3 regions of the Metabacillus sp. KH_069 genome follow, and region 2 is predicted to be linked to each of the others. Evidence: riboswitches for the same ligand, from Rfam matches in the RefSeq annotation. Region 2 holds a riboswitch; each other region holds the start of a gene.

Region 1 (2,266 bases), 720 kb from region 2:
GCCATATGCCTCTACTCTTAAATCATCTTTATCGACTCGGCCGCCAATAATGCTTGTTTTCCCTTTGTCGCCTGTTCTTGTATATAAATTCATTTTTCAGCAGCTCCTTTAGGGTTTAAAAGTAAAAAGAGCGAAACTAATCGCTCTTTTATTTTACCATTTTTCTTATTGCATTGTTACGCCATAATCCTTCTTATTCAAGTAATACTCAAACGTTTTTCTCATGATAGGGTATAGCAAAAGAAAGAAAATGCCATTTCCGATTGCATGTGCTGTATCAAAAGGCAGACCAGCAAGATAATAGGCGAATCCATGGTCAGTCAAGACAAACATATTCAGTGAAACAACAAACCCGAATAGGTATCCTGCTAATACAGAAATGGGTGTAAAGATGATAAGACGATTTGATTTCACATATTTGCCTAAAAGACCTGATATCAATGCGAGAATGCCCCATGCGAGCATTTGCCAGATTGTCCATGTTCCCATCCCGAGCAGCAAATTGCTCAGGAAGCACCCTAAAACGGCTACAATCATGCCATTTACAGGGCCAATTAATATTGAAGTGATGAGAATAATGGCAGTCATTGGCTGAATATTCGGCACAAATTGAAATGCCATTCTTCCAACAACTGATAGTGCGATCAGCAGCGAAAGCAGACTGATTCTTCTAGTCGACATAGCGCTCTCCAGGATTACTCATATTTTCTTAAATCGAACTCAACTTTATCTCCATCTTTCAGCTCGATTTCATTAGCACCCGTCATTGCGTCTTCTCCATTAACAATTAAATGCCAGTAAGTTTTATCCGCATCGCTTGCCATGATTCCATCAATTCCGCTGATAAAGCCGCCAGATTCTTCTACTTTGAAATTCGCTTTCATTGCATCCATCAGTGTCTGACCTTCTTCAAAAGCCAATTCTTTAGAGTCTACTTTTTCTGCCATTTCATTTTTAGTAAGTGTGACAGCAGCTTTCATTTCTTCTGCTTCATCAGCAGCCTGTTCAGATTTTGGAGCTTCTTTCTTCGGTTCCTCCGCTGTATTTCCGCAAGCTGCAAGCAGCGCTAAAAGGAAAACGGACAGTAAACTTATTAATTTTTTCACAACTAATCTCTCCTTCTTCTGTATGTATCTATTTAGTGGATCATGAAACACTTCACGGAAGTCAGGCTCTGGAGCTTGATCTTTTTATCCTGAGAAATACGAAAAAGCCCATCTCCTAAGATGGGCTTAAAAACGGCATAAATAGATTGGGATTGTATGCAAAGAAACATAAATCCTGCCGTTTCTATGCTCAAGCCCCGAAGAATACAAACAATGTAAGAGATATCGGCAGGTCTACTGACTTTTGCGTCATCCTCCACTCGAACCTTCCCATATAATAAACAGCAATAGAGCCATCTGATTATACAGTGGTTTAGACAAAGTTTCGTCGGCAAATACAGTTGCGGGGACAGTTCAGGCATTTCACCTGATTCCCTATTAAGCGTAAAGCACCTATATCTCAAAGTATACGATTTTATTAATTCAGTCTTATTTTACATAAAACGACTGAGGTCTTCAACAGAAATTTCATTCGGTGTTTCTTATGAAACAAGAATTTTCGTCATGTTCTATCAGAAACATCGCTTTTTCGAGGCAAATAGAAGCTGAACGCTGTCCCTTCATTCACCTTGCTGTGAACATTAATTGTGCCTGCATGGGCATCAACGATGTTTTTTGCAATCGCAAGGCCAAGTCCAGTGCCCGAACGACCTCTTGTTCTTGCTTTATCCGCTTTATAAAAACGTTCAAAGACAAAAGGCAAATCCTCTTCTACAATACCCGTTCCTGTATCTTTTACGTCAATTTTCATGCCGCCTGCAACGGTTTGAACATGAATTTCAACAGATCCCCCTTCTTGGGTATGTCTGATCGCATTATCAACAAGGTTCGTCAAAACCTGTTCAATCTTATCCGGATCAAGGACAAACTCAGGATCATCCAGTGAAAAAGAGGAGGTTAACGTAATTTTTTTGTCTCTTGCAAGTCCCTGGAATTTCCGGCTGATTTTCTCAATAAACTCATGAACCAAGATTCGCTCTAAATTAAGAGAGATGTGTCCTGCTTCCATTCTTGCAAGATCAAGCAAATCGTTAACAAGTCTTCCCATGCGCAGTGATTCATCATAGATGACCTGAGCAATCTCTTTTTTCTCTTCCTCAGAGCTTGCAATGTCATCGACAATCGCTTCACTGTATCCCTGCAGCATGGCAATCGGCGTT
Region 2 (2,266 bases):
CCATGAAATTGCCTGTCTTGTAACCACTGTACCAGTGGAGCTGGAAAGAACGTTCGGACATGGCGAGAAATTGGAAGCGATTCTAAAACAAAGTGAAGCCTTAGGTATTCCTGTGCATTTTATTAGATGCACATTTAAAGGATATACTCAAAGTTTTATAGATTCACTTAGAGAGTTGAAGGAAAACTATCATCTTACAAGTGCAGCTTTCGGAGATTTGTATCTTGATGAACACCGCAGCTGGGGAGAGAATGCAGCGAACTCTGCCGGGTTAGAAGCACTGTATCCGCTCTGGATGGAGAAGAAGGAAGCAGCGCACGCCCTTCAAGCTTTTGCAAATAGCGGATACAAAGCAGTCATCATCCGAACTCAGGATGATGTGCTTGATAAAACATGGCTTGGCAAGGAAATTGATCAGCAGCTAATTGAAAAAATGAAGTCCGAGCCTGTCTGTCCTATGGGTGAGGCAGGAGAATATCATACCTTTGTGTATGATGGCCCGTTATTTAAAAAGCGAATCCAGCTTACATTTGGCGAGAAAACACAAATGGAAACTATGACGCGTCTGGAGCTTGAAGGTTTAACCCTCATCGTGAAATAGTCTGACTGACGTTTCAGAAAAAAGATTTTGATGACATTTCCATTTTTATAGATTACAATGAACAAAAAAATATGATTCTTTAAAAGTGCCTGATGAAATCAGGATAATAGGGAAACCGGTTAAAATCCGGTGCAGCCCCCGCTACTGTAAGCGCAGATTCCATTGAGATGCCACTGACTTTTTAAGTTGGGAAGGTTCAATAGAAAATGAAGCGTGAAGCCAGGAGACCTGCTTTTAAAGATTGATTGCTTGTTTTTCGGTGGGAAAAATAAGTCAGGTACCCTTAGTGTGTAAGAATTTGCTTATTAAAGGCCTTGACTGACTTCCTATTCAGTTCAAGGTCTTTTTTATGTTTATAGACAAAAAGAGGAGATGCGGGAATGACAGGAAATGATCAAAAAGGAAGAGTGCTCATTTTTACGGGCAACGGCAAAGGAAAAACAACAGCGGCCATCGGTCTTGCTGTCAGGTCAATCGGAAGAGAAATGAAAGTCTCCATCCTTCAATTTATAAAATCACCCGAAAGAACCTATGGTGAAAAAAATGTGCTTGAAACACTCAACGGTGCAGAGATCCATCAGCTTGGCGCCGGATTCACTTGGACAAAAACACCTGATGTTCACCGCAAAGCGTTAAAATCAGCCTGGAGTATAGCTAAAGAAAAGATAGTAAGCGGCAAGTATGATGTTGTCATTCTTGATGAAATCAATAATGCGCTAGCTATTCAGAAGTTCCCGGTTGATGACGTTCTGCCAATAGAGGATGTTATACATACGATTCAAAACCGCCCGACCCACGTTCATATCGTTCTGACAGGAAGAGATGCAAAAGAAGAAATAAAAGAAATCGCGGATCTTGTGTCTGTCATCAATGTGGAAAAGCACTACTACGAAGAAGGTGTAGATGCCATTTATGGAATTGAATATTGAAGAACAAAACGCATTAAAACTCATGATTCAAGGGACACATTCTGACGCAGGAAAAAGCATGCTCGTCACAGCACTCTGCCGGATTTTCAGGCAGGACGGCTATCAAACAGCCCCGTTTAAATCGCAAAATATGGCTCTGAATTCTTATATTACGAGTGATGGCAAGGAAATCGGAAGGGCTCAGGGAATTCAGGCGGAGGCTGCCCGAATAGAAGCCACGACTGATATGAATCCCATTTTGATCAAGCCATCAAAAGACATGGAATCTCAGGTGGTTTTTCATGGGAAGCCCTATGCAAATATGAGGGCAACCGAGTATAGAGAGGATTTTTATCATTTAGGGCTTCAGGCGATCAAGGATTCGCTGATGAAGCTGTCAAACAAATACGAAGTCATTGTGATCGAAGGGGCAGGTTCTCCTGCAGAAGTGAATTTAAATGACCGTGAGCTTGTGAACATGAGAGTAGCAGCAATCGCAGAGGCTCCAGTGATTTTAATCGGAGATATTGACAAAGGAGGCGTTTTTGCCAGCCTGGTCGGGACCCTGCAGCTGCTGAGCGAGGCGGATCGGAACCGGATTATCGGGGTGATCATCAATAAATTCAGAGGCGATCTATCTCTGCTTCAGCCGGGACTGGACTGGTTTGAAGAATATACAGGGCTTCCGGTACTTGGAGTTGTTCCCTTTTTGCCGGACCTGGAAATAGCAGGGGAGGATTCTCTTGTTTTAAGCCAG
Region 3 (2,266 bases), 1.3 Mb from region 2:
TAAACGCTTCATCAAGCGTTTTGAGGTCGTCTACTTTCAATCTCTCTTCCGCCAGCGTCAATCCGTTTTTTCTGCAAAGATCTGCAACTTTCATGCGAGTCACACCATTTAAAATCAAATGATTCGCAGGGTGTGTATAAATGGTCCCATTCTTTACACCGTAAAAATTAGACGAAGAACCCTCCGTTATATGCTCACCGCGATGAAGCAGAGCCTCGTATGCTGCATTTTCGTAAGCCTCCTGTTTGGCGAGAACATTCCCAAGCAAATTCAGGCTTTTGATATCACATCTCAGCCAGCGGATATCTTCAATAAGATACAGCTTAATGCCTTTTTCCTGCTCTTTTACAGGCTTTGAGCAAGGAATTGGATAGGCTACTATCTTAGGAGTAACGTCTTTTCCCGGAAAAAGATGCTTCCTTCCTGTTACCCCGCGTGTGATTTGCATATAAACAGCACCATCTTGCACCTGATTTTTATGGATGAGTTCATTCAGCATTCCTGTTAATTCTTCTGCTGAATGCTGAAGTACAATCTTAATCTCTTTTGCACTTCTGACAAATCGCTCCATGTGCTCTTTCATCGCAAAAAACGAGCCATTATATACTCTGATTACCTCGTACACGCCATCCCCAAATTGATATCCTCTATCTTCAAAATCAATGGATACTTCGTTTTTCTGCTTAAATTCACCGTTTAAAAGTATGTACATATGAAGGCTCCTTTGGTTAGATTGAAGGCTGTTTTCTGAAATAAATCGATTTTATTACATGTGATTGAATGAAAAACTTCCTCTCTCTATGTTATGATGAAACACGCTGGTCTGTAAAATGGTTTCATCTTTTTATTTGTTTTTTTACAGATTTCAGTTGAAATTTCTTTTCCTGTCCATTATGATGAAATTATCCACAAACACAAGATATTGATAAAAAATCAAAATCGCAATACTACATATTGAAAAACAACAGCAAGCAAAGGTGCCAATTTATTGGCTTAAAAGGGAATCCGGTGCAAATCCGGAACTGTCCCCGCAACTGTAAGTGTGACGAACTGGGAATACCACTGTACGAGATTGAAGTATGGGAAGGACTCAGCGCAGAATGATCACAAGTCAGGAGACCTGCCATTTGATTGCTATAGTTTCGAATTCTTCGGGGACTGAGGAGATGAAACGATGGTTAATAACAGGACTGCTTGTATCCTTTTATTCTATCGTTTGATCCGCTCATGATCCCATGAGCGGATTTTTTTTTAGGTATAAACATCACACAATCAAGAGCTGATTAAAGCCTTTGCGCTTTATTATTTTTTAGGAGGATGTCAAATGGCAACCAAAATGGCAACAATTATTTTTAATGAACTGACACTTGAAAAAGCCCCATTTTCAGAAAAACGGATAAGAGACTTCATAGATGAAATCGGACACGGCTTCAAAGAGCTTGACCTGGATGCTTACAGCACAAGAATTGTACAAAGCATCGAAGGCCGCAGTGAATATACAACATCCCAAATCTCCAATCTCCTTATTCTCGAAGGTCTCTCCAATATTAGTGAGCTTGAACCTCAATGGACTTACTTTTGTGCACGCATTTATCTAAGAAAGCTATATAAGGAAGCTGCGTTCAACCGCAATCAGCCAAATGGATATGATTCGTTTCTGAACTTACTTAAAACACTGACTGATAAGGGCATATACAGTCCGAATTTGCTGAACGCATATTCAGACGAAGAAATACAAAGCCTTTCATCAATCATTCAGCCGGAAAAAGACAAGCTGTTTACATACATTGGACTCCGCACCTTGTCGGACCGCTATTTAGCAAGAGATTTTGATAAAAAAACATTTGAACTGCCGCAGGAACGCTATCTTGTCATCGCCATGACGCTTATGGCCAATGAAAAAACAGAGCATCGCCTTCAGCTTGTCAAAGAAGCTTACTGGGCTCTCAGCAATCTGTATATGACCGTTGCTACACCGACATTATCAAATGCAGGGAAGCCTGTCGGCCAGCTGTCGAGCTGTTTTATAGATACAGTTGATGATAGTCTGCAAGGCATCTTTGACAGCAATACAGATATTGCAAATCTTTCAAAATCTGGCGGAGGCATCGGAGTTTATCTAGGAAAGATCCGCAGCCGAGGCAGTGACATTAAAGGCTTTAAAGGAGTCTCTTCCGGCGTAATCCCGTGGATGAAACAGCTGAACAATACGGCAGTGAGTGTAGATCAGCTCGGTCAAAGAAAAGGAGCCATCGCCGTCTATCTG

The links. Region 2 has a riboswitch for cobalamin ahead of AC3ISE_RS10500 (cob(I)yrinic acid a,c-diamide adenosyltransferase). Riboswitches for the same ligand answer to the same signal wherever they lie in the genome.
Region 1: linked by a shared signal. The riboswitch ahead of AC3ISE_RS14180 (DUF4430 domain-containing protein) and the one ahead of AC3ISE_RS10500 (cob(I)yrinic acid a,c-diamide adenosyltransferase) in region 2 are both predicted to bind cobalamin.
Region 3: linked by a shared signal. The riboswitch ahead of AC3ISE_RS04190 (ribonucleoside-diphosphate reductase subunit alpha) and the one ahead of AC3ISE_RS10500 (cob(I)yrinic acid a,c-diamide adenosyltransferase) in region 2 are both predicted to bind cobalamin.

The regions. Positions count from the first base shown of each region.
Region 1 covers NZ_CM174460.1:2,835,056-2,837,321, forward strand. Annotated here, with positions in the region: gene AC3ISE_RS14170 (cob(I)yrinic acid a,c-diamide adenosyltransferase) at 1-93, opposite strand, end outside; gene AC3ISE_RS14175 (ECF transporter S component) at 166-681, opposite strand; gene AC3ISE_RS14180 (DUF4430 domain-containing protein) at 696-1,106, opposite strand; cobalamin riboswitch at 1,317-1,518, opposite strand; gene AC3ISE_RS14185 (ATP-binding protein) at 1,609-2,266, opposite strand, start outside.
Region 2 covers NZ_CM174460.1:2,118,092-2,120,357, reverse strand. Annotated here, with positions in the region: gene AC3ISE_RS10505 (Dph6-related ATP pyrophosphatase) at 1-601, shown strand, start outside; cobalamin riboswitch at 668-851, shown strand; gene AC3ISE_RS10500 (cob(I)yrinic acid a,c-diamide adenosyltransferase) at 982-1,530, shown strand; gene AC3ISE_RS10495 (cobyric acid synthase) at 1,514-2,266, shown strand, end outside.
Region 3 covers NZ_CM174460.1:813,217-815,482, reverse strand. Annotated here, with positions in the region: gene dat (D-amino-acid transaminase) at 1-712, opposite strand, end outside; cobalamin riboswitch at 960-1,142, shown strand; gene AC3ISE_RS04190 (ribonucleoside-diphosphate reductase subunit alpha) at 1,325-2,266, shown strand, end outside.